Regions from separate parts of the Mesorhizobium sp. WSM4307 genome, predicted to be linked through region 2. Evidence: predicted binding sites of a transcription regulator. Region 2 holds the regulator's gene; each other region holds the start of a gene.

Region 1 (7,770 bases), on a different contig from region 2:
GAGCGCCACGAGACGCCGGCCGAGCGTGGCGTTGGCCATATCGAGCGATGCCACGGCGGCGAGGCCGCATCCGGCGAGCGCGGCCACCACGAACTGCACTGCCGAAAAGGCATCGCATTGCGGCTGGCCCCAAGCGGATGGAGCGATGGTGGTGACGAAGACCAGCCCTGAAACGCCGGCAAAGCCAAGGCCGAAATCCCTGGCGATCCGCCCCTCGCCGCCGGGGTCGGCGACAAACAGCAAGGCAATGCACGCGCCGATGGTGGCGACGTAGGGCGCCGTTTCCATGCCGACCGCCAGCATCAGCGCCGCGCACAGGCCCGCGAGCAGCGCGGCCCAGCGCTGCACGGGTGCATCGAGCAGCAGGCTCAGGCAGGCCATGGTCAGCGTCAGCTGGACATTGTGATGATCGAGCGAGCCGGGCGAAAAGATGCCGATGAAATGCAGCGCCGCGGCGCCGATGACGACGGCCGGCAGCACGGCGGCGGCACCGGCGAAACTGCGCGCCGCGCGGGCGGTAAAGAGCAAAGCGAGGGAGAAGAGCAGTGCCGGCCAGAGCACCTCGGCGATTGTCTCGGCCCTTGCCATGCTGCCGGTCAGCGCCGAGGCTACGAGAACGATGGCGGCAAGCGGTGCGTCGACCAACCGCGACCAGTGCATGACGAAGCCGCCTTCGAGACCCATCCGGTACTGATGCAGGTCGAACCAGCCCTGGCCGGCCAGCATGTCGCGAACCTCGACCAGGCGCAGCAGATTGTCATTGTCGCCGCCGGCGTCGGTCAAGTCACGGAATCCGCTGAGAGCGCTGACGGCAACCATCACCAGCGTGGCGACGAGCACGAGCGCGAGGTCGTTATACCGTGACGGACGTGGCGTGGCCTCGGCGGAGATCATGGTCTTGGCAGGAGTCACGGACGGCCTCTGGGCGATCTTTTCGTGCCGAAAGTTATCGCGAACTCACTGCGCAAATCTTAAACCAGCCTTGCGCTTCGTCGCATCGCGCCGGCGGGGCGCCGTCGAATGCCTTCACGCGGCTCTTTGATCGTCGCGAAACACCCAGACCGACGAGAGTACATAGCTCGCGGCGCTTGCGGCGATCGTGATGATGGCTGACATGATCAGCGGCGAGGCGGAAAATATCGACACCGCGACATGGGCGGACAGGCCTGCAAACCCTGCGCAGACCAGCTGGGTGGCGAGATACCGTGGCAGAGCATGGGCGTGGTCGTGCCGTCCCTCGAACGTCCAGCCACGCTGTGCCGAATACGCCACGACAAAGGCCAGCATGTAGGCGATGACGCTTCCGACGAATGGCGGCATCCCGGCCGACACCAACGCCCATGACAGTACGAAGAGCAGCAGCGCCGCGCCAATGCCGACGATGACAAATCGGACAAGCCGTATGGCGGCGAATTTTCGTAGAAGCCGGCTCATTTTTCAGCAGGCGCGGCGGCTTCGCCTGATCCGCCGGGCTGGCCGGCTTTCAGCCGCTTGACCGGAATCTCCAGGACACCGAGCAGGAATGCCGAAAAGAAGGCCTGGAACGAAATGACGATCAGGCTCAGGCCCAGCACGACGATGCGCGGGATTTCGGAATCGGTCAGCGGGCCGAAGCCAAGATGCGCCCAGCGCAGCACCGCATAGCCGAAGAACAGGACACCGCCGGCAAAGCAGATGCCGGCATTGGCGGCAAGACGGTCGGTGCTGATGGTCCTTCTCAGCCAGTCGGACCCGCGGCTGCGCGGCAGGATGCCGGTGATCTCGGCATAGTATCGCGATATGGCGCCGAAGGTGATGAGCTGGATGCCGGTGATGATCATGAAGCAGGCGGCGACGAAGGTGTTGAGGTCGAGCGAAAGATTGTCGATCACCCGCAACGGTCCAAACACCAACAGGGCCGCGAACAGCATGCCCAGGCCGCACAGCGCCGCGCCCGGGATGAAGAACATCCAGCGCGGATTGTAGACGAGCAGGAATTTGAGATGCCGCCAGCCGTCACGCCAGGTCCTGAGATGCGGGGGGCGGCTGCGGCCGTCGGGCTTGAGCGTGGTCGGCACTTCCTCGATGCGCAGCCCGGCAAGCGCGCTGCGCACCACCATTTCGCTGGCGAATTCCATCCCGGTCGTCTGCAGGTCGAGCTTGCGGATGCTCTCGGCGTTGAAGCCGCGCAGGCCGCAGTGGAAGTCCCCGGTCTTGATGCGGAAAAACAGGCGGCCGACGAAGCTCAGCACCGGATTGCCGAGATAACGATGCAGCGGCGGCATGGCGCCGGTTTCGATGCCGCCCTGGAAGCGATTGCCCATGACCAGGTCGGCGCCGTCGCGCAGGCGCGTCATGAAGGCATCCAGCGCGCCGAAATCGTAGCTGTCGTCGGCATCGCCCATGATGATGAAGCGTCCCCTGGCGGCGGCGATGCCGCCCAGCAGCGCCGCGCCATAGCCCTTCTGCGCCACCGGAACGACACGGGCGCCGCCCTGGGCCGCGATCTCCTGCGAGCCATCGGTGCTGCCATTGTCTGATATCAGCACCTCACCCAGGATGCCGGCCTTGTCGAGGAAGGCCCTGGCCTTGCCGACACAAACGGCCAGCGTCTCGGCTTCGTTGAGGCACGGCATCAGGATGGTGAGTTCAAGCTGGTCGGTCGCGGCGGCGCGGATGGCGGTGAGCGCGTTCATGGTCGTTGTTCCATCGAGGACCCCCATCCGGCGCCTGCCGTTGGGGTATTCGAGGCTTATTCTTGTACGGCAAGGCTTAAGAAAACGATGACGCGGCCCCTTGCCTTGTCGCGATCGGGCTGGCGGGGGTTGCGTCCTGCCGTTGCCGTTCTTCAGACGTCGCGATTGGCAGAAGGCGCGGCGACCCTTATATCGCTCTCGTCGACTGCGCTGGGGACCCGCCATGAAGCTGAAAATCGCCGTCCAGATGGACCATATCTCCACCGTGTCGATCGCCGGCGACACTTCGTTCGCGCTGTCGCTGGAAGCGCAGAGGCGGGGCCATCAATTGTTCCACTACACGCCCGACCGGCTGTCGCTGCGCGACGGCAAGGTGTTTGCGCGCATCGAGGAATTGCAGGTGCGCGACGAGAAGGGCAGCCATTACTCGTTGGGCGAGAAGGTGCGCACCGATCTGTCGGAGATGGACGTGGTCCTGCTGCGCCAGGATCCGCCCTTCGACATGAACTACATCACCACCACCCATATCCTCGAGCGCATCCACCCGAAGACGCTGGTGGTCAACGACCCGGCCTGGGTGCGCAACAGCCCGGAAAAGATCTTCGTCACCCAGTTTGCCGACCTGATGCCGGACACGCTGATCACCAAGGACAGCCAAGAAGTCGCCGCCTTCCGCAAGGAGTTCGGCGACATCATCGTCAAGCCGCTCTACGGCAATGGCGGCGCCGGCATCTTCCATCTGCACGAGGCCGACCGCAACCTCGCCTCGCTGCTCGAAATGTTCGGCCAGATGTTCCGCGAGCCCTACATCGTGCAGCGCTATCTCAAGGACGTGCGCAAGGGCGACAAGCGCATCATCCTGATCGACGGCGAGCCGGTCGGCGCCATCAACCGCGTTCCGGCCGAGCACGATTCCCGCTCCAACATGCATGTCGGCGGCCGCGCCGAAAAGACCGAACTGACCGAGCGCGAGCGCGAGATCTGCGCCCGCATCGGGCCGTCGCTCAGGGAACGCGGCTTCATCCTGGTCGGCATCGACGTCATCGGCGACTACATGACCGAGATCAACGTGACCTCGCCGACCGGCGTGCGCGAGGTGCAGCGCTTTGGCGGCGCCGACATCGCCAGCCTGTTCTGGGACGCGGTCGAGGGGAAGCGGCGCAAGTAGGTCGTTTTCAGTCGTATTAACCATGTTCCGCCTTTTCAACCGGGCTCAATCCGGCTGCAACCAGAGCGATTGCCTTGTTCTCGTAATGTTCTTGATTTGACCGGCAATCTGTGATTGTCTTCTGCCGGGGCCACGTTCCAGGCCTATCGCATGGGTTGCGGCCCATATCCGGGGTGGGAAAATGGTGGCGCGGGTTCGCACGGTCGCTTTCCAGGGCATCGAGGCCGTGCCGGTCGACGTGCAGGTGATGATCGCGCCCGGCAAGGTCGGCATGCAGATCGTCGGGCTGCCCGACAAGGCGGTGGCCGAAAGCCGCGAGCGGGTGCAGGCCGCGCTCCATGCGTCCGGCCTGTCGATGCCGTCGAAGAAGGTGACGGTCAATCTGGCGCCGGCCGACCTGCCCAAGGAAGGCAGCCACTACGATTTGCCGATCGCGCTTGGCCTGATGGCCGCGCTTGGCGCCATTCCGGGCGACATGCTGGCCGGTTATGTCGTGCTTGGCGAATTGTCGCTCGACGGCACCATTGCCGCCGTCGCCGGTGCCTTGCCGGCGGCGATCGGCGCCAATGCCGAGGGCAAGGGCCTGATCTGTCCGTTCGCCTGCGGGCCGGAAGCGGCGTGGGCCGGCAAGGATTTCGACATTTTGGCACCGCGCAGCCTGATCGCCATCGCCAATCATTTCCGCGGCACGCAGGTGCTGTCGCGGCCGGAGGCCGGCATCCACGCCGCGGCGCGCGACCTGCCCGACCTTGCCGACATCAAGGGCCAGGAGACCGCCAAGCGGGCGCTGGAAGTGGCGGCGGCCGGCGGCCATAATCTTCTGATGGTCGGGCCGCCCGGATCGGGAAAGTCGATGCTGGCGCAGCGGCTGCCGTCGATCCTGCCGCCCCTGATGCCGAAGGAATTGCTCGAAGTCTCGATGATCGCCTCGGTGGCGGGCGAGCTCGGCGAAGGCAAGCTGACCGACCGGCGGCCGTTCCGCGCCCCGCACCATTCGGCCTCGATGGCGGCGATGGTCGGCGGCGGGTTGCGCGCACGACCTGGCGAAGTGTCGCTTGCCCATCACGGCGTGCTGTTCCTCGACGAGTTCCCCGAATTCACGCCGCAGACGCTGGATGCGCTGCGCCAGCCGCTGGAGACCGGCGACTGCATGATCGCGCGCGCCAACCACCGCGTCACCTATCCGGCGCGCATCCAGCTGGTGGCGGCGATGAACCCGTGCCGCTGCGGCATGGCTGGCGAGCCGGGCTATCGCTGCCTGCGCGGCGAGCGCTGCCGCACCGATTACCAGGCACGCATTTCCGGTCCGCTGCTCGACCGCATCGACCTGCGGATCGAAGTGCCTGCGGTCTCGGCCAGCGACCTGATAAGGCCGGACCGGGCGGAGAAGAGTGCTGATGTGGCGCTGCGCGTGGCACGCGCCCGCACCCTGCAGCGCGAGCGTTTCGAACGGCTCGGTGTGACCAGCGCCACCACCAACGCCCATTGCGCCCCCTCCGTCATCGAGGAGATCGCCATGCCCGACGCGTCAGGCCTGTCGCTGCTCAAGGACGCCAGCGAGAAGCTCGCCTTTTCGGCGCGGGCCTACCACCGCGTGCTGAAAGTGGCGCGCACGCTTGCCGATCTCGACGCCAGCGAAACCGTCGGCCGCATCCATCTGGCCGAGGCGATCTCCTATCGCATGAGTTCGGAGCGCGTGGCGCAGGCGGCGTAGGCGAAGGCATCGGCAGCTACGCCAGGTCCGTTTCTCCGGGCCGATCCATCTTTGCCCGGATCAGTCGGTCGCGGGGATCAACTTCTGAAGCGTCGGCGTCAGGATCATGCCGAAGGTCAAGACATCGCCATAGGCTCGCGCGGAAAGCATTGCGCCATGCACGGTCGCCATGAAGGCCTCGGCCTCAACGCGCGGCGAAGCGGAAATTGCCAGCGTGCCTTTTTCGGCACCGCGCTCGATGACGCCAGTCAGCCATCCCGAGAGAAACTGAAAATACGCCCGGACTTCAACGGCAAGCTCCGGTGGAAGGGCCGGCAGCTCGCTGGCAAGCAGTGCGCAGACGCAGAACGGCATGCTCGCATCCTCGATGCACCGGGCCCAGATGCCGGCATAGGTGCGAAGCAACTCCGGCGGCTCGGGGACATCGCGCTCGAGCCCTGCCATGCCCGTGACGGCATCCTCGAGGTAACGCTTGAGAAGGGTCTGCACGAGGTCGACCTTGCTGGGGAAATGGTGATGGATGCTGGCTTTGCGGATGCCAACCACCTCGGCGATATCGGCGTAGCTGAAGCCATTGTAGCCGCCGGCGACGATGAAGCTTCGCGCGGCGGCCAGGATCTCATCGGCGGTGTTCGAAGGCTTGCTCATGACTTGCTCCGGCGGAGGGCTCCTCTGCACTTAGAGCGGTTCGCCGTTTCATGGAAACCGGCGAACCGCTCTAACTCTTGTTTTGACGCAATTCCCAAGGGAAAGCGCTCACACTTTTCCTGGTATTATCCTAACCTGCGACCCGCGGTGACTTGCGAAGGATGTCGCCGACCGACAGCCATAGAGCGGACACGAGGAAGTAGAAGGCGCCGAACGCGGCATAGGGCGCAACATTGGCGATGCCAATGATCTCCGTGCCGCCGGCCATCTTGACGAAGAAGAGACCCGCCAGCGCCGATTGGGCGCCGCTCAGGATCATCGGCCATTGCGCACCGTTGGTTTTCCAGCGCCGCGCCGCGGTCAGGAGCTGAAACACGCCGGAGACAACGGCCCAGACGCCGTAGACCGAAAGCACCGCGTTCATGCTGTGACCGAGCGCGATGGCGACGGCAATCGTGGCGAGGATGCTGACGGCGAAGTTCAGCAACTGCGACTTGTTGCGGCCGAGCCCGCCGGTACGCTGGGCGTCGATGTAATTCGCGAGCGCGTCCCATGCAGGGTAGGCAACCAGCATGGCGGCGGCGAGCGGCGGGCTGCCTTTCGCGACGGTGAAAGCCACCGCAACCCAGGCCGCCGATACGGCAAACCGCAGATAATAATAGCTTTTGAGCCAGCCGTTCGATGTCGCGGCGCGGCTCTGATCATTCATTTGTCCAGACATGGTGGGGATCTCTCGTTTCACTTCCTACCAACTAGTAGGTAGCCCAGTGACCGTCAAGGCGCCTGGAAACGATTGCCGGTCACCTCGGCATCGCATTTGTGTGATCGGCGCTCGATCTCGTGGCGCCAGTTCGCTGTCCAACCAATTGTAGCGCCGCCCCTCATCCGCCTGCCGGCACCTTCTCCCCGTATAGTGACGGGGAGAAGGGAGCTGCTGCGCCCTCGGCGCTCTTCTTGCGACATTGGTGATTGGCGAATCGGCGATAGAAGCGTCTTTCTCCCCGTCACTACGGTGTCACTACGGGGAGAAATGCCCGGCAGGGCAATTGAGGGGCAGCGCGGACCGACGATACTTGGTCGACCCGTTGCGTCAGGCCGTTTCAACGCAAATCCGCTTGATCCTGCTTCGCCTTCAGCTCCAGCCGCCGCGCGTGCAGCACCGGCTCGGTATAGCCGTTGGGCTGGCTGGTGCCCTTGAACACCAGGTCGCAGGCGGCCTGGAAGGCGATGGAAGTGTCGAAATCCGGCGCCATCGGCCGGTAGAGCGGATCGCCGACATTCTGGCGGTCGACGATGGCCGCCATGCGCTGCAGGGAATCGCGCACCTGGATCTCCGAGCACACTTTGTGGCGCAGCCAGTTGGCGATGTGCTGCGAGGAGATGCGCAGCGTGGCGCGGTCTTCCATCAGCCCGACATCGTTGATGTCGGGCACCTTCGAGCAGCCGACGCCCTGGTCGATCCAGCGCACGACATAGCCGAGAATGCCTTGCGCATTGTTGTCGAGTTCGCGCTGGATTTCGTCCGGCGTCCAGTTCGGCCGCACGGCCACCGGCACGGACAAGAT
Region 2 (7,770 bases):
CAAGGGGCAGACCCGATGGCTGGACGAGGCCGGGGCTCGGAACAGGGCGAGGACGCTGGTGTTGGCGTCAGCGAACGGTCCCTGTTTGCGATTCCGCCGCCAGTCTCGCAGCCGCTATCGCCTCTGGTGCCGGGCTCCGATCGTCAACCGCCGCAGGCGGATATGCCGGCGACACTTCCGCCGCCTGCTTCAGGCCGGATTGTGCGTGTCCGGCGGCGACTCGCCCGGGTTTCCTGGCCTCGCCTGCGCCATGGTGCGGCGACGGCAGCGGAGCTCGAGCTTGACCGGGGCATCGCCTTCCTGCTGGTGCCGGTTTGTCTGGCCGCTGGAGCGATCGGCTATTATTCGCTCGCGGCGGAGCCTGATTTTGCAAAGCCTGTCGCGGTCGTCGTGCTGATGGCGGTCTGTGCGCTTGTTTCGCGCTCCTGGCCGAAAACCCATCTGGGCTTCATGGCGGCATTGTTGTGCGCGCTTGGCCTGCTTGTCGCCAAGGTCGAGACATGGCGGGCGGGCACCCAGATGCTGGGTTCGGAAATCTCGACGCAAGTGACCGGCCGCGTCGTTTCGCTCGACCGGATGGAGACCGGCCGCATCCGGCTGACCATCGACGTGACGTCGACCGCACGGCCGAAACTGCGTTATGCGCCGGAAAGGGTCAGGCTTTCGGCGCGAGATATCCCGGCGGAAATGACCGCCGGCTCCATGGTCACCGGCTACGCTAAACTGTTGCCGCCGACCGGCCCGGTGCGGCCGGACAGCTACGATTTCTCCTTCGACAGCTATTTCGCCGGTATTGGCGGCAGCGGCTTCTTTCTCGGCAATCCAAAGCTTGTCTCAGCCACGGACGACGAGGTGCCGCTCACGGCCCGCCTTTTCTCCGGGATAGAAAATGCTCGTGAAGCCATTGCCGACCACATCAGGGCCAGGGTTGGCGGTGCCGAGGGTGAGATCGCGGCGGCGCTGATCGTCGGTGTGCGGGCCGGCATTCCCGATGAAATCAACGAGGCGATGCGGCGCACCGGCATCTATCACATCATCTCCATTTCCGGGCTGCATATGGCGCTGGTCGCCGGCACCATTATGGGGCTGCTGCGCGGTGCCTTTGCGCTGTTTCCGGACTTTTCCGCGCGTCGGCCGGTGAAGAAATATGCGGCCGCCGCCGCACTGTTCTCGATCGCCGCCTATCTCGTCATTTCCGGTGTCGTCGTTGCCGCCGAACGCAGCTTCATCATGCTGGCGGTGATGCTTGTTGCCGTCCTGTTCGATCGCGCGGCACTGACCATGCGCAACCTCGCCATCTCGGCGATCGCCGTCATTGTGGTGTCGCCGCATGAGGTCGTCGGCCCAAGCTTCCAGATGTCGTTCGCTGCGACCGCCGCGCTGGTCGGCGCCTATGCCGGCTGGGCGGATCACCATGCGGGAAAAGCAAGACCGCCACCGCCAAAGCGAACTCTGCCGGGTTTTCTCACGCGAAAATTCCTGCTGGCGACGGGCGGGCTGGCGATGACCTCCATCATCGCCGGCTGCGCCACGGCGCTGTTTGCCATCTGGCATTTCCAGCGTGTGTCGCCGCTCAGCCTGTTCGCCAATCTGGCCGTCATGCCGATCGTGTCACTGATAGTCATGCCTTTCGCTGTTCTCAGTTCTCTTGCGATGCCCTTTGGTGCCGACGGCCCCTTCCTTTACGTGATGGGCAAGGGCCTGACCGCAATGATCGCCATATCGGCGTGGATATCGGAACGCTCCCCGGTCGATGCGGTCGGGCTGATTTCGCAGCGATCCGTGCTGCTGGTGACCATCGCCCTGGTCATCGCGACGATGGCGACGACCTGGCTGCGGCTCGCGGCAGTGCCATTCGCGCTTGCCGGCCTGCTGACAGTATCGGATACGCGCACCCCGGATGTGCTGATTTCCGAAGATGCGCGGTTGGTGGCGCTGCCGATCGGCGGTGGAGAACTCGCGGTCAGCCGGGCTCGCCCGAACGAGTTCACCGTCGACAATTGGAAACGCGCGCTGGTGTCCGAAACCATCGTCGTGCCGGAGATGTTCGACAGGGCGGACGGGCAATTCGACATTGCCGATGCCGTCAATCTGCCGCCGGGAGCACCGTTCTACTGCACGGATGGCGTCTGTCTTGCACGGCACCCGTCGGGTGCGATCATCGCGCATGTCGAAGACCGCAAGGATACCTGGAAAGCCTGCGGTTTCGCCGACCTGATCGTCGTCAATGACGCGACGGGCTATGATGCCTGCCACAATCCGCTGGTTCTTGTCGTCACCAAACGGCAACTTGCCCGCAAAGGCAGTGCCGCCGTGTTCTTCGACCGCCAATCGGCAACTGGCCCGCCAACCGTCAGCTTCGCGGTGGACGGGCCGTATCGGCCTTGGCACGAGCAGCGAAAATTTTCGCGTGAGGCGAGGGGGCTGGCGCCCTATCAAAAACCCGAAAAGACGGCCGCTCCTGCTCAGTAACGCCGGATCAGCCCGACAAGCTTGCCCTGCACCTTGACCCTGTCTGGCCCGAAAATGCGCGTCTCGTAGGCCGGGTTGGCGGCTTCAAGGGCGATCGAGGCGCCCTTGCGGCGGAACCGTTTCAGGGTTGCTTCCTCCTCGTCGACCAGCGCCACGACGATCTCGCCCGGGCTCGCCGTGTCGGCGTTGCGGATGATGACCGTGTCGCCGTCGAAGATGCCGGCGTCGATCATCGAGTCGCCCTTGACCTCCAGCGCATAGTGCTCGCCACCCATGATCATGTCCGGCGGCACCGAGATCGAATGCGTCTGGTGCTGGATGGCATCGATCGGCACACCGGCGGCGATGCGGCCCATCACTGGGATCGACACGGCGGAAACCGCATCGTCATCATTGCCGGCCGCAGGCAAACGCGACTGCGCCGGTTTGATCTGGCGGCCAAGACCGCCCTGGCCGAGGCTGCCCTGGATGACGCTTGGCGAGAATTTCTTTGCCGCGTTAAGGCCGGGCGCGATCGAATCCGGCAGCCGCAGCACTTCCAGTGCCCGCGCCCGGTTGGGCAGCCGGCGGATGAAGCCGCGTTCCTCCAGTGCCGTGATCAGGCGATGGATGCCCGACTTGGAGGCGAGATCGAGCGCTTCCTTCATTTCGTCGAAGGACGGCGGAATGCCGCTTTCCTTGAGCCGTTCATGAATGAACATCAGCAGTTCATGTTGCTTGCGTGTCAGCATGGCGGCCCCCGAGGCGTTGAACGACGGATTTGAATCAGAATCGAAAAACAAACCCAGAACAAACACTATCTGTTCCAGTTGTGTTCCGCAACTGTTTAAAGTTTAATGAATTTGTTAACGCGTCTGAAATTTTTTGACCGGGGCAGAGGGTCGCGATCAATGATTTCCCTGCCGGTACGCGCATTGAAATCGTTTCGGTTAATGGTCTGTGGCCTAGCCCTGAACGCGGTTTGGCATCAGGTGTTTGGGAGGCGTCTGCGGGGCGGATTTGAGCGGCGTATCGATCCATTCCGGCAGAACGAAACGAAACCAAAACGCCAACGATCGTGAGTTCAGGCCGGCACGGCCACGTGGATCCGGACGCCGCGGAAGCATCATCCGGAAACCGCTTTCAGGCTGCCGGCGCGCGCGGTGTAAGTGTTGGCGCCGTTGTCTTCGCTGTGGACATAGACATGCAGCGTGTAGCCGATATGCGCCGTCATCAGCGCCTTTGCCCGCTCTACATCCCGATCGAGCGCCGCTTCCATGATCGCGGTGTGATGCTCGATGGCGATCGCCTCGCGCAGCGCGTCCATTGCCTCGCCATAGCCGTCCTTCAGGCCGGCCGCCGCTCGCAAAGTCGGCGCCAGGCCGAGAAACCGATGATGCCGGCGCAGCTGATCGGCGATCGTCGAGCGGAAGCGCAACAGCCAGTTTGACGTCGCCGCGCTCAGCAGCGCCGCATGGAAGGCCTCGTGGCTCTCGTCCCATTTGTCGACGGCGGCATCGGAAGGGTCATCGACCGCGGTCTTGCAGCGGGAGAGCCGGTAATGAGCGGTAACGACCGCGTCCTCCCATTCCCTGCCGCCGTTCGCGATCGATTCCAGGAACAGCGGCATTTCGACAACCATCCTGGCGCGCGCCAGGTCCTCGAGCTCGGCGCGTGACACGGGAGCGACGGCAAAGCCGCGATTGCTGATGGCGGTGACCAGGCGTTCGGCTTCAAGTCGAGACAAGGCTTCACGCAGCGGCGTCCAGCCGACGCCGTATGTGCCGCGCAGCGCGCTCAGCTTGAGCGGCGCCCCCGGCATGAGGCGAGTGGTCAGGATATCGCGCCGCAGCAGCTGATAGGCCGCCTCGGTCTTCGTGGAATTGTTCTGATCCTGCATCGCGATCCGTCCATCATCGGCTTATGAAAATTATATATGAAGGGGGAGTATGGCAAGAATTATATATAATGTTTGACACGCGGCGAGGGACTGACCATGATCGCCGCAGTTGCCGTCCTTGAGAGCGGCGCTGATCAAATCTGGGAGGAAATGATGTTGAAGTCGAAATCCGCTTGGCTGTCGGGATTGGCCCTGGCAGCCGCATTGATGGTCAGCGCCGGCAGCGCCGCGGCCGATCAGATACGCATCGGCATCGCCAATTTCGGTGAGCATCCGCAGCTCAATGCCGCCATAGCGGGCTTCAAGAAGGCACTGACGGACAAAGGCTTTGTCGAGGGCAAGGACGTCGTCTACACCGAAAGCCACACCAATTTCGATGCATCTCTGGTGCCGCAGATGATCGCCAAGCTGCAGGCGGAGCAGCCCAAGCTGATCTATACCATCACCACGCCGGTCTCGCAGATCGCCAAGAAGGCGCTCGCCGGTTCCGGGATTCCGATCGTCTTTGCCGCGGTCACCGATCCGGTGGCGGCCAAGCTGGTGCCGTCGTGGGACGCCGGAGACGAAGGCATGACCGGCGCCAGCGATCTGCAGGATGTCGCCGCGGTAATGGCCTTCACCAAGAAGCTGCTGCCGAACGCCAAGCGCTTCGGCGTGCCCTACAATCCGGGCGAGGCCAATGACGTTGCCCTGATCGAAAAGATCAAGGCGGCGGCACCCGCCGCCGGCTTTGAAGTCGTCGAAGTCGGCATCGACAACGTCAATGACATCCAGCAACGCATCGCTTCGCTCGCAGGCAAGGCCGACGTGATCTACGGTCCGGCCTCGAACCTGATCCAGCCGGCGATCGCCGCCGTCTCTGCAGCCGCGCGCCAGGCGGGAATCCCGGTCGTCAACTCCGATGACAGCGCGGTCCGCAACGGTACCGTGCCGGCAAGCTTCGCGGTCAATTACACGCAGGTCGGCATGAACGCCGGCAACATCGCGGCCGAGATCCTCAAGGGCAAGGATCCCAAGACGATCGCGCCGTCGCGCCCGGCCTATAAGGACCATATGGCAACGATTTCCCGCAAGGCGATGGCCGCGTTCGGCATCGAGATACCGGCTTCGATGGCCGATTGCGGCTGCATCGTCGACTGATATCGGGCTGGACGGGCGACGGCGCCGTCGCCGTCGCCCATCAGGCCAGGGAGGAACGATGCTCGATATCCGATCCGCGCGCAAAGTATTCTACAAGGGGCAGGCCGACGAGAAGGTCGCGCTGGACGGCCTCAGCCTGTCATTGGCCACCGGCGATTTCGGCATCGTCATCGGCTCCAACGGGGCCGGCAAGAGCAGCATGCTCAACGCCATTTCCGGAGCTCTTGTCCTGGATTCCGGCAAGATCCTGATCAACGGCGCGGACGTGACGGCCATGCCGGTGCACAAGCGCGCCACGCGATTGGCGCGCGTCTTCCAGGATCCGATGCGCGGCACCGCCGCCAGCATGACCGTGGCGGAGAACATGCTGCTGGCCGATCTGCGCAGCCGAAAACGCACGCTGCGACAAGGGCTGAACGCCGCGAGGCTCGCGTCCTACAAGGAGCGCCTGTCGATATTGGGCCTCGGCCTTGAAAATCGTCTCGACACCCGTGTCGACCTACTCTCGGGCGGGCAGCGTCAGTCGCTGTCGCTGATCATGGCTGTCGGCGGATCGCCGGACCTGCTGCTGCTCGACGAGCATACCGCGGCACTCGACCCGCGCACGGCCGAGATCGTCATGCAGGCGACGGTGCGCGCCGTCAACGCGCTGAAACTGACCACGCTGATGGTGACCCACAACATGCAGCACGCCGTCGACTATGGCAGCCGGGTGATCATGCTCGATGCGGGCCGGGTCCTGCTGGAGGTCACTGGCGAGGAGAAGGCCAGGGTCACGGTTATCGATCTGATCGGCCATTTTTCCATCAAGACCGACCGCATGTTGCTGGCGAGCTGATCACCATGGGCTTTATTCAGGACGTTCTCACCAGCTTTGTCGCGATCATGCCGGTGACCCTGGCGCAGAGCCTGATCCTGGCCTTTGTCGTGCTCGGCATCATGATCCCGTTCCGCATGCTGAATTTTCCCGATCTGACCAGCGAAGGCGCCTTTCCGCTGGGCGGCTGCGTCTGCGGCGTGCTTCTTGCCGCCGGCGTATCGCCGCTGACCTGCATCGTCGTCGCATTCGCGGCGGGCTTCGCGGCGGGCTGCTGCACCGCCTTCATCCATCTGCGCTTCCGCATCCACACGCTGCTGGCGGGCATCCTGATGATGACGATGCTTTACAGCATCAACCTGCGCATCATGGGCAAGTCCAACCTCTCGGTTTTCGGCTCGCCGACCGTGTTCGACTGGGTCCCGTTCGCACGGCCGGGTTTTCCGGCCAGCAAGATCGTTGTCGCCGGCCTTCTCGCGCTCATCGTCTTCGCGGCGCTCTACATGTTCTTCAGGACCGAGAAGGGGACTGCCGTGCGCGCCGTCGGCGCCAATCCCGACATGGCCGAGGCGCAAGGCATCAATGTCTGGGCGGCGACCATCGGCGGTGTCGGGCTGGCGAGCGCGTTTTCGGCGTCGAGCGGCGCACTGATGGTGCAGTCGCAGGGATTTGCCGACGTCAATATGGGGCTGGGTATCCTCATCAACGGCCTGGCCGCGCTGATGATCGGCGAGGCGGTCGTCGGCAAGCAGACGGTCTGGCGCCAGCTGCTGGCGCCCTTTGCCGGCGCGATCATCTATTACCAGCTGGTGTCGTTCTGCCTCGCCGCCGGCATGCCGCCTCCCGACCTGAAGCTTGCCACGGGCCTGTTCGTGCTCGCCATGCTTGCCCTGCCGAGCCTCAAGCGCGGCCGGGGATCCGCGCCGGCCCGCGAAGCCATCCGTGAATAATCAGGACCTAAACAACCAGGGAATGTCACAAATCATGCGCGCACCGCTCGATCTCGCAGCAGTCGAAGCCATGGATGCGGCCGATCCGCTGCGCGCCATGCGCGACCGCTTCATTTTGCCGGAAGGCGTGATCTACCTCGACGGCAACTCGCTGGGTGCGGCGGCGCCCGCCGTCTTCAACGAGCTGCAGAAGGCGGCGACGCAGGAATGGGCGCAAGACCTCATCCGCGCCTGGAACACCGCCGGCTGGTTCGACATGCCGGTCGCGCTCGGCGACCAGCTCGGACGGCTGATCGGCGCCGCTTCCGGCCAGACGGTGGTCTGCGACACGACCTCGATCAACATCTACAAGGTGCTGCATGCGGCACTCGGCATGCGGCCGAATCGCTCGGTCATCGTCGCCGAGGGCGACAGTTTTCCAACCGACCTCTACATGGCCGAAGGCGTGGCCTCGACGCGGCCGGGCACGGTGCTGCGGCTCGAAGGCGTCGATGCGCCCACCATCGAGGAAC
Region 3 (7,770 bases), on a different contig from region 2:
GGACCGGCGCTACCTCGTGCCATGGCTGATGCAGATGGTGCTGGCCGCGCGCGCCGGAGGCCTCGACATGCTCGACGGCGTCGCCAATGATTTTCGCGACCTCGACGCCTTTGCCCGTGAGTGCGCGGAGGGGGCCGCCATGGGCTTCGACGGCAAGACGCTGATCCATCCGGCCCAGATCGACGCCGCGAACCGCGCCTTCGCGCCCTCGCCGGAGGCGATCGCCGAGGCACGCGCGGTGAAAGATGCCTTTGCGCTCACGGAAAACACAGACAGAGGCGTGATCGCGCTGAACGGCAAGATGGTCGAGCGGTTGCATCTGGCACAGGCCGAAAAACTGCTGGCGAAGGCGGCCGCCATCGGCGCATGATATAGCCCCATGCTCGCGGGCTATGGGCACTTACGACAGGACTTGGGACATGAAACTCTACCGCTTTCTCACCGGCCCGGACGACGCCAGCTTCTGCCACAAGGTGACGGCGGCGCTGAACAAGGGCTGGCACCTGTTCGGCTCGCCGACCTATGCCTATGACAAGGAGGCCAAGACCATGCGCTGCGGCCAGGCGGTGGTGAAGGATGTCGACGGCCAGGAATATGGGCCGGATACCAAGCTCAGCGACTGGTAGGGCCAGGCGCTGAGGCCTTCCTTCTCTTCGTCATCCTAGGGCGAAGCAAGGAGCGAAGCGACGCGGCGCAGACCCTAGGATGACGAAGTGTGGGCTCTACTCAGCCGCTTCTTCGATCCGCTCCATATCATCGTCCGACAGGCCGAAATGGTGGCCGATCTCGTGGATCAGCACATGGGTGACGATGTCGCCGAGCGTCTCCTCGTTTTCGGCCCAGTAGTCGAGCATTGCGCGGCGGTAGAGCGTGACGCGGTTCGGGCCTTCGCCGGTCTGCGGGTTCCAGCGCTCGGCGATGCCGCGGCCCTCGAACAGGCCGAGCAGGTCGAACGGCGTTTCCAGCGACAGGTCGTCCATGATCTCGTCGGTCGGGAACTCGGCAATCTGGATGACTATCTCGCCCGTCAGCTTGCGAAAATCTTCCGGCAGATGGGCGTAGGCCTCCAGCGCCAGGAACTCTATCTCCTCCATCGAGGGGGCGAGTTCGCCATGCCAGGTGCGGGTCTTGTAGATGCGGGCCATGCTTTGTCCTTTGATCCGGCATATAGGCTTTCGCACCGGGCGAGGCAAATGAAGCGGCAATTCCTGCCGCGGCACCTTTGCCGATGCCGAGGAATCGCGTAGGGGTCGGTTCCGGCCATCTCCTGGGGAGTTCTCATGCCGGACCTTTCCACCATCGGACTTTTCGCCATTGCCTGCCTCGCTTTGACCGCGACGCCAGGGCCGGACATGCTGCTGATCGCCTCCCGCAGCGCCAGCCAGGGGCGCGCCTCGGGCCTGGCGACCTATGCCGGCATCGCCGCCGGCACCTATTGCCACGCGCTGGCCGCCGCCTTCGGCCTGTCGCAACTGTTCCTGGCAGCGCCCATCGCCTACGACATCGTGCGCTATGCCGGCGCGGCCTACCTTGCCTATCTCGCCTGGAAGGCGTTCCGTTCCGACGGAACGGCATTTGCCCCGGTCGCCGGCCTGCCGCGCTATTCGCGAAGCCGGATTTTCCGGCAAGGCCTGCTGACCAATCTGCTCAACCCGAAGATGGCGCTGTTCGTGCTGGCGCTGTTCCCGCAATTCGTGCGCCCCGAGACCGGTTCCGTCGCCGGCCAGATCCTGCTGCTGGCGACCGTGCTCAATCTGATCGGGCTGATGGTCAACGGCCTGGTCATCCTGACCGCCAGCCGGATCGGAGCCGCCTTATCAAAACGCACGCGGTTCCGGCGGGCGCCGCAGATCCTGCTGGGAACCGTATTCGCGGGCCTGGCCGCACGACTGGCTTTCGGCGGCCAGCGCTGAAGCGCGTTTGCAGGAATAAATTCCTTGTGACTCTGCTTGACTCTTCCGTCACCCTCTGGAATCAATAGGAACATAACAGGAACAATTGTGAGTGGACACTGACCGTCATGGCGATATCAGCCGTGGCGCGGGAGACTGTTTTTGCCCTGCGCCGCCAGATCGCGAAGATCGAGGGAACGCTGCCCGAGCGCCTGCAGGCGCCGGCTGGCGCGCCGCTTGATGCCGACGCCAGCGCCGATCTCACGATCGTCCGGCGCGGTCTTGCCGCGGCCTTGCCGGATGCCTTCCTGCCGATCGGCGTCGACCCTCTCGATGCCGCCCTGAGCGGTGGGCTACCGAAGGCGGCGCTCAGCGAAATCCATGGCCTGGAAACCCGCGATGCCGGAGCCGTCGCCGGCTTTGCCCTGTCGCTCGCCAGCCTGATCCTCAAGCAGGCGCAAGGGCTGCCGGTGTTGTGGATCGGCACCACGGAAATCTTCCGCGAGGCGGGCTTTCCCTATGCCAGGGGACTGCAGGCCTGCTTCGGCATCGGGCCTGAGCAATTGCTGTTTTCCGAGGCGCCGAAACTCGTCGATGCGCTATGGGTCGCCGAGGAAGCAGCGCGGATGACGGCGCTCGCCGCCGTCATCCTCGAAATCCGCGGCAACCCGCTGCGGCTCGACCTGACCGCGACGCGCCGGCTGCATGCGAGGGCGCAAAGTGCCGGCCGCCCCGTATTCCTGCTGCGGCAGGCGGCCGAGCCGGAACCGACGGCGGCGCCCGTCCGCCTCATCGTCTCGCCGGCGCCGGCCGTGCCGCGCGAAACCGTCGCCGGGCCGCTCGCCGGATCGATCGGCCGCCCGGCCTTCACCATCAGCATCGGCAAGAGCCGCACGGCCTTGCCTGGACAATTCACACTGGAGTGGAACCCCGATGAACGCGTATTCGACGAAAGAAGGGGCGAGGAAGGACGGACAGGCCGGGCAAAGAATCCTGTCCCTGTGGTTTCCCTATCTGGCGGCCGAAAGGATCCTGCGGCAGCGCCTGGGGCGGTCCTGGCGTTCCCGGCCCCAAGATCACCCTACGCCATCTCATCCGCCACTGGTGATCAGCCACCGCCAGGGCAACGCGCAGCGCATCTCAGCCCTCGACGAGCGGGCTGAGGCGCTGCACCTGAAGCGCGACATGGGCATTGCCGACGCGCGTGCCATGCATCCGTCGATCGACATCGTCGAGGCCGATCCGGAGGCAGACCGGCGCCTGCTCGAAGGCCTTGCCGACTGGTGCGACCGCTACACCCCGCTGGTGGCGCTGGATGGGGCGGACGGACTGTTTCTCGACGTCACCGGCTGCACCCATCTGTTCGGCGGCGAACGCGCCATGCTGGACGACATCCTGTCGCGCTTCTTCCATCAGGGGTTCGATGTCCGCGCCGGCCTTGCCCCGACGCCGGGCGCGGCCTGGGCGGCGGCTCGCTTTTGCGGCGACCGCATCGTTGTTTCAGGCGAGGAGGAAGCGCTGCTGGCGCCTCTGCCGCTCGCCGCACTGCGCATAGCGCCGGAAACCCGCGCCAGCCTGGAAAGTGTCGGCCTGCGCACGGCGGGCGCCGTCATGGCAGCACCGCGCGCGCCGCTTGCCCGCCGCTTCGGAGCCACCTTGCTGCTGCGCCTCGACCAGGCGCTCGGCCGTCTCGACGAAGCGGTCTCGCCGCGCCTTCCCGTGGCGCCGCTTTCGGTCGAGCGGCATCTCGCCGAACCCGTCACCCTGACCGAGGACATCGAGCGGCTGGTCGGCCTGCTGGCGACGACCTTGAAGACCGATCTCGAACGCCGCGGCGAGGGCGCGCGGAGGCTGGCGCTGCTGCTCTTCCGCGTCGACGGCGCCGTCAGCCGCATCGCGCTCGGCACCTCGCGGCCGATGCGCGATCCCCGGCTGATCCAGAAACTGTTCCATGAAAGGCTGGCCGCCCTCGAGCAGGACATCGACGCAGGCTACGGCTTCGATCTGGTGCGGCTTTCGGTGCTGGCGGCCGCCGCCTTCGACATGGCGCAGGCCGATCTGACGGGCGAGGTGACCGATGACGGCGCCGACATCGCGCTGTTCGCCGACCGCATCCGCGCCCGGCTCGGCGAGGGCGCCGTGCTGCAGCCGGTCGCGGTTGAAAGCCATCTGCCGGAGCGCGCCGTCGCCATCGTCCCCTTCAGCGAAGCGCCGCGCCGGACCACGCCGCCGAAGAGACCGGACAGGGTGCGGGCGCCCACAACCATCTTTCCGCCGGAACGGCCGATCCGGCTGTTTCGCGCGCCCGAGCCCATCGAGGTGCCGGCCACCGAAATGCCGGAGGGTCCGCCGCTGCATTTCCGCTGGCGGCGCGCGCTCTACCGCGTCGCCCGCGCCGAGGGTCCCGAACGCATCGCCGCCGAATGGTGGCGCCAGGCGCCAGGCGACGCCGCGGCATCGACACGCGACTATTTCCGCATCGAGGATGCCGACGGCCGCCGCTACTGGCTCTACCGGCAAGGGCTTTACGGCGGCTCGCAAGCCGCGCCGCGCTGGTTCATGCACGGGGTCTTCGCATGAACGCGCTGACCGTCATTCCCTATGCCGAGTTCGGCATCCAGTCGAACTTCTCCTTCCTGCGCGGCGCCTCCAAGCCGGAGGAGCTGGTGGTCGCGGCCAAGCTCATGGGTTTCTCGGCAATCGGCCTTGCCGACCGCAACACGGTGGCCGGCGTGGTGCGCGCCTGGCAGCAGGCCAAGGTCGAAAAGCTTGCCTATCACCCTGGCTGCCGGCTGGTTTTTGGCGACGGCACGCCGGACATTCTCGCCTATCCCAGGAACCGGGCAGGCTGGGGGCATCTGTGCCGCATGCTCACCCAGGCCAATCTGCGCGACGAGACCGAAAAGGGCGCCACCCTTCTCCAGCGCGGCGACCTGCTCGAATGGGGGGATCTGATTTCGCTGGCGGTCATGCCCGATCTGGCGGCGGGCGCGCAGGACAGTCTTGCCTTGCTTGGCCAGCTCAAGGACCGCTTCGGCAGGGCCCTGCGGCTTGGCGTCTCGCCCTGTTATGCGGGCAATGACCGTTTCCGGATCGAGCAGGCAGCGGCGCTTGCCCAGAGCACCGGCATCCCGCTGATGGCGACCAACGATGTCCTCTACCACACCGCCGAACGCCGCCCGCTGCAGGACGTGCTGACCGCGATCCGCCTCAACACGCCGGTCGCCGAGGTCGGGCTGGAACTCAGCGCCAATGCCGAACGCCATATGAAGCCGCCGCTGGAAATGGCCCGCCTGTTCCGCAGGCATCCGCAGGCGCTGGCCGAGACGCTGCTGTTCGCGCAAGAGCTGGCCTTCTCGCTCAGCGACCTCCAGTACAATTACCCCGACGAGCCGACGGAATCCGGTCTCGGGCCGCAGGCAGAGCTGGAAAGACTGGCGCGGGAGGGGGCGGCCAGGCGCTATCCCTCAGGCGTGCCTCATTCGGTGATCAAGCGCATCGAGGAAGAGCTCGCCCTGATCGAGCGCCTCAACTACGCCCGCTACTTCCTGACGGTCTACGACATCGTCAAATACGCCCGCAGCCAGGACATTCTCTGCCAGGGGCGCGGTTCGGCCGCCAATTCGATCGTCTGCTTCTGCATCGGCATCACCGAAGTCGGGCCGGACCGGATCGACACGCTGTTCGAACGCTTCATTTCCGAGGAGAGGAACGAGCCGCCCGACATCGATGTCGACTTCGAGCATGAGAAGCGCGAGACCGTCATCCAGTACATCTACGAGAAATACAGCTCCAAGCGCACCGCGCTCGCCGCCGCCGTCATCAGCTATCGCGGCCGTTCGGCGCTGGGCGAAGTGTCGAAGGCGATGGGCCTGTCGGAGGATGTCCGGGCGTCCCTGTCCGGCTCGATCTGGGGCTGGTCGACCTCCGAGGTCGGCGAGAAGGAAGCCCGCGCCGGCGGCCTCGACCGGAGCGACCCCACATCGCGCCATGTGATGGAACGGGCCAATGAGATCATGGGCTTCCCCCGCCACCTCTCCCAGCATGTCGGCGGCTTCGTCATCACCAGGGACCGGCTCGACGAGATCGTCCCCATCGTCAAGACGGCGATGGACGAACGCAAGATGGTCGAATGGGACAAGGACGATCTCGACTCGGTGAAGATCCTTAAGGTGGACATTCTGGCGCTCGGCATGCTGACCTGCCTGCAGCGCGCCTTCACTCTGCTTACGGACCACTATCCAAAAGCCCGGGATCCCTATGGCCAACCCTATGTGCTGGCCACCTTGCCGCCGGAAGACAGGCGCGTCTACGACATGATCGGCCGCGCCGACACGCTCGGCGTCTTCCAGATCGAATCGCGCGCCCAGATGTCGATGCTGCCAAGGCTCAAGCCAAAGGATTTCTATGACCTTGTCATCGAGGTGGCGATCGTGCGGCCGGGCCCGATCCAGGGCGATATGGTGCACCCCTATCTGCGCCGCCGGCAAGGCAAGGAAAAACCCGAATATCAGAAACCGGAGCTCGAGGCGATTCTCGGCAAGACGCTGGGCGTGCCGCTGTTCCAGGAACAGGCGATGAAGATCGCCATCGTCGCCGGCGGCTTCAGGCCGGGCGAGGCCGACGAACTGCGCCGCGCCATGGCCACCTTCAAGCGCACCGGCACCATCGGCAATTACCGCCAGCGCATGATCGACGGCATGGTCGGCAAGGGCTACACCAAGGATTTCGCCGAGCGCTGCTTCAAGCAGATCGAGGGTTTTGGCGAATATGGCTTTCCCGAAAGCCACGCCGCCTCCTTTGCCTTGCTGGTCTATGCCTCCTGCTGGTTCAAGACCTTCTATCCCGACGTGTTCTGCGCCGCGATCCTGAATTCGCAGCCGATGGGGTTTTACCAGCCGGCGCAGCTGGTGCGCGACGCGCGCGACCATGGCGTCGACATCCGCGAGGTCGACGTCAATTATTCCGTCTGGGACTGCACCCTGGAAAAAGCGCCGTTCGATCCGGCCCGCATCCTGCCGCGCCATGCCGATATGCGCGGGGTCATCGAGACGAACCATGCGGTGCGGCTCGGCTTCCGGCAGATCAAGGGCCTTTCCAAGGAACGCATGGAGGATTTCGTAAAGCGGCGGGGTTCAGGTTACGAAACCGTCCGTGACGTCTGGCTGCGCTCCGGCCTCGATGTCGACGAGATCGAGCGGCTGGCGCAGGCCGATGCCTTTCGTTCGGTCGGCCTCGACCGCCGTGCCGCGCTGTGGGAAGTGCGCGCGCTGGGCGCCAGGAGTGCGGCCGAAAAGCTGCCGCTGTTCGACCAGCCGGCGCTGCGCCTGCGCGAGCTGGAGCCGGAGACGAAGTTGCCGAAAATGCCGCTCGGCGAGCATGTCATCCACGACTACCGCTCGCTCGGCCTGTCGCTGAAGGCGCATCCGGTCGCCTTCCTGCGCGAGCGGCTCGACCGCGCCGGGGTCACGCCCAATGCCAACCTGCCTTCGGTACGCGACGGCAGGCGGGTTTCCGTCGCCGGCCTCGTCCTGGTGCGGCAGCGTCCCGGCAAGGGCAATGCGATCTTCCTGACGCTGGAGGACGACAAGGCGGTCGCCAACGTCATCTTCTGGGAGCGGACCTTTAACCGCTTCCGGCCGATCGTCATGGGCGCGCGCTTCGTCAAGGTCACCGGCAAATTGCAGTCGGAATCCGGTGTCATCCATATCGTCGCCGAAAAGATCGAGGATCTGACGCCCTGGCTGACCGTGCTTCTGGAGAAGGTCAGCGGGGCCGGAGCGCCGGGCGCTTCCCCTCCAGCAGCGAAAGCTGAGGCTCCCATTCGCGACAGCCGACCCGCGATACGCAACGCGCCGGTCGGGCAGGATATTGCGAT

Evidence for each region. The regulator LexA, encoded in region 2, represses DNA repair genes until DNA is damaged. The targets are predictions, from matches to a motif close to TGTTCNNNNTGTGTTCNG.
Region 1: a site for LexA is predicted at 3,919-3,936, ahead of FJV83_RS15725 (YifB family Mg chelatase-like AAA ATPase). Genes of this name have one in related genera too.
Region 3: a site for LexA is predicted at 1,980-1,997, ahead of FJV83_RS37085 (ImuA family protein). Genes of this name have one in related genera too.

What each region holds. Positions count from the first base shown of each region.
Region 1 is NZ_VFTB01000006.1:85,574-93,343, reverse strand. It holds gene FJV83_RS15745 (GtrA family protein) at 1-912, opposite strand, end outside; gene FJV83_RS15740 (GtrA family protein) at 1,027-1,434, opposite strand; gene FJV83_RS15735 (glycosyltransferase family 2 protein) at 1,431-2,675, opposite strand; gene gshB (glutathione synthase) at 2,899-3,843, shown strand; gene FJV83_RS15725 (YifB family Mg chelatase-like AAA ATPase) at 4,025-5,557, shown strand; gene FJV83_RS15720 (TetR/AcrR family transcriptional regulator) at 5,618-6,205, opposite strand; gene FJV83_RS15715 (DUF308 domain-containing protein) at 6,336-6,926, opposite strand; gene FJV83_RS15705 (malate synthase G) at 7,306-7,770, opposite strand, start outside.
Region 2 is NZ_VFTB01000019.1:35,871-43,640, reverse strand. It holds gene FJV83_RS33400 (ComEC/Rec2 family competence protein) at 16-2,472, shown strand; gene lexA (transcriptional repressor LexA) at 2,466-3,203, opposite strand; gene FJV83_RS33390 (GntR family transcriptional regulator) at 3,578-4,351, opposite strand; gene FJV83_RS33385 (ABC transporter substrate-binding protein) at 4,505-5,491, shown strand; gene FJV83_RS33380 (ABC transporter ATP-binding protein) at 5,550-6,329, shown strand; gene FJV83_RS33375 (ABC transporter permease) at 6,335-7,258, shown strand; gene kynU (kynureninase) at 7,293-7,770, shown strand, end outside.
Region 3 is NZ_VFTB01000009.1:267,768-275,537, forward strand. It holds gene FJV83_RS23180 (CoA ester lyase) at 1-370, shown strand, start outside; gene FJV83_RS23185 (DUF1737 domain-containing protein) at 420-626, shown strand; gene FJV83_RS23190 (metallopeptidase family protein) at 723-1,145, opposite strand; gene FJV83_RS23195 (LysE family translocator) at 1,281-1,913, shown strand; gene FJV83_RS37085 (ImuA family protein) at 2,021-3,055, shown strand; gene FJV83_RS23205 (DUF6504 family protein) at 2,997-4,472, shown strand; gene FJV83_RS23210 (error-prone DNA polymerase) at 4,469-7,770, shown strand, end outside.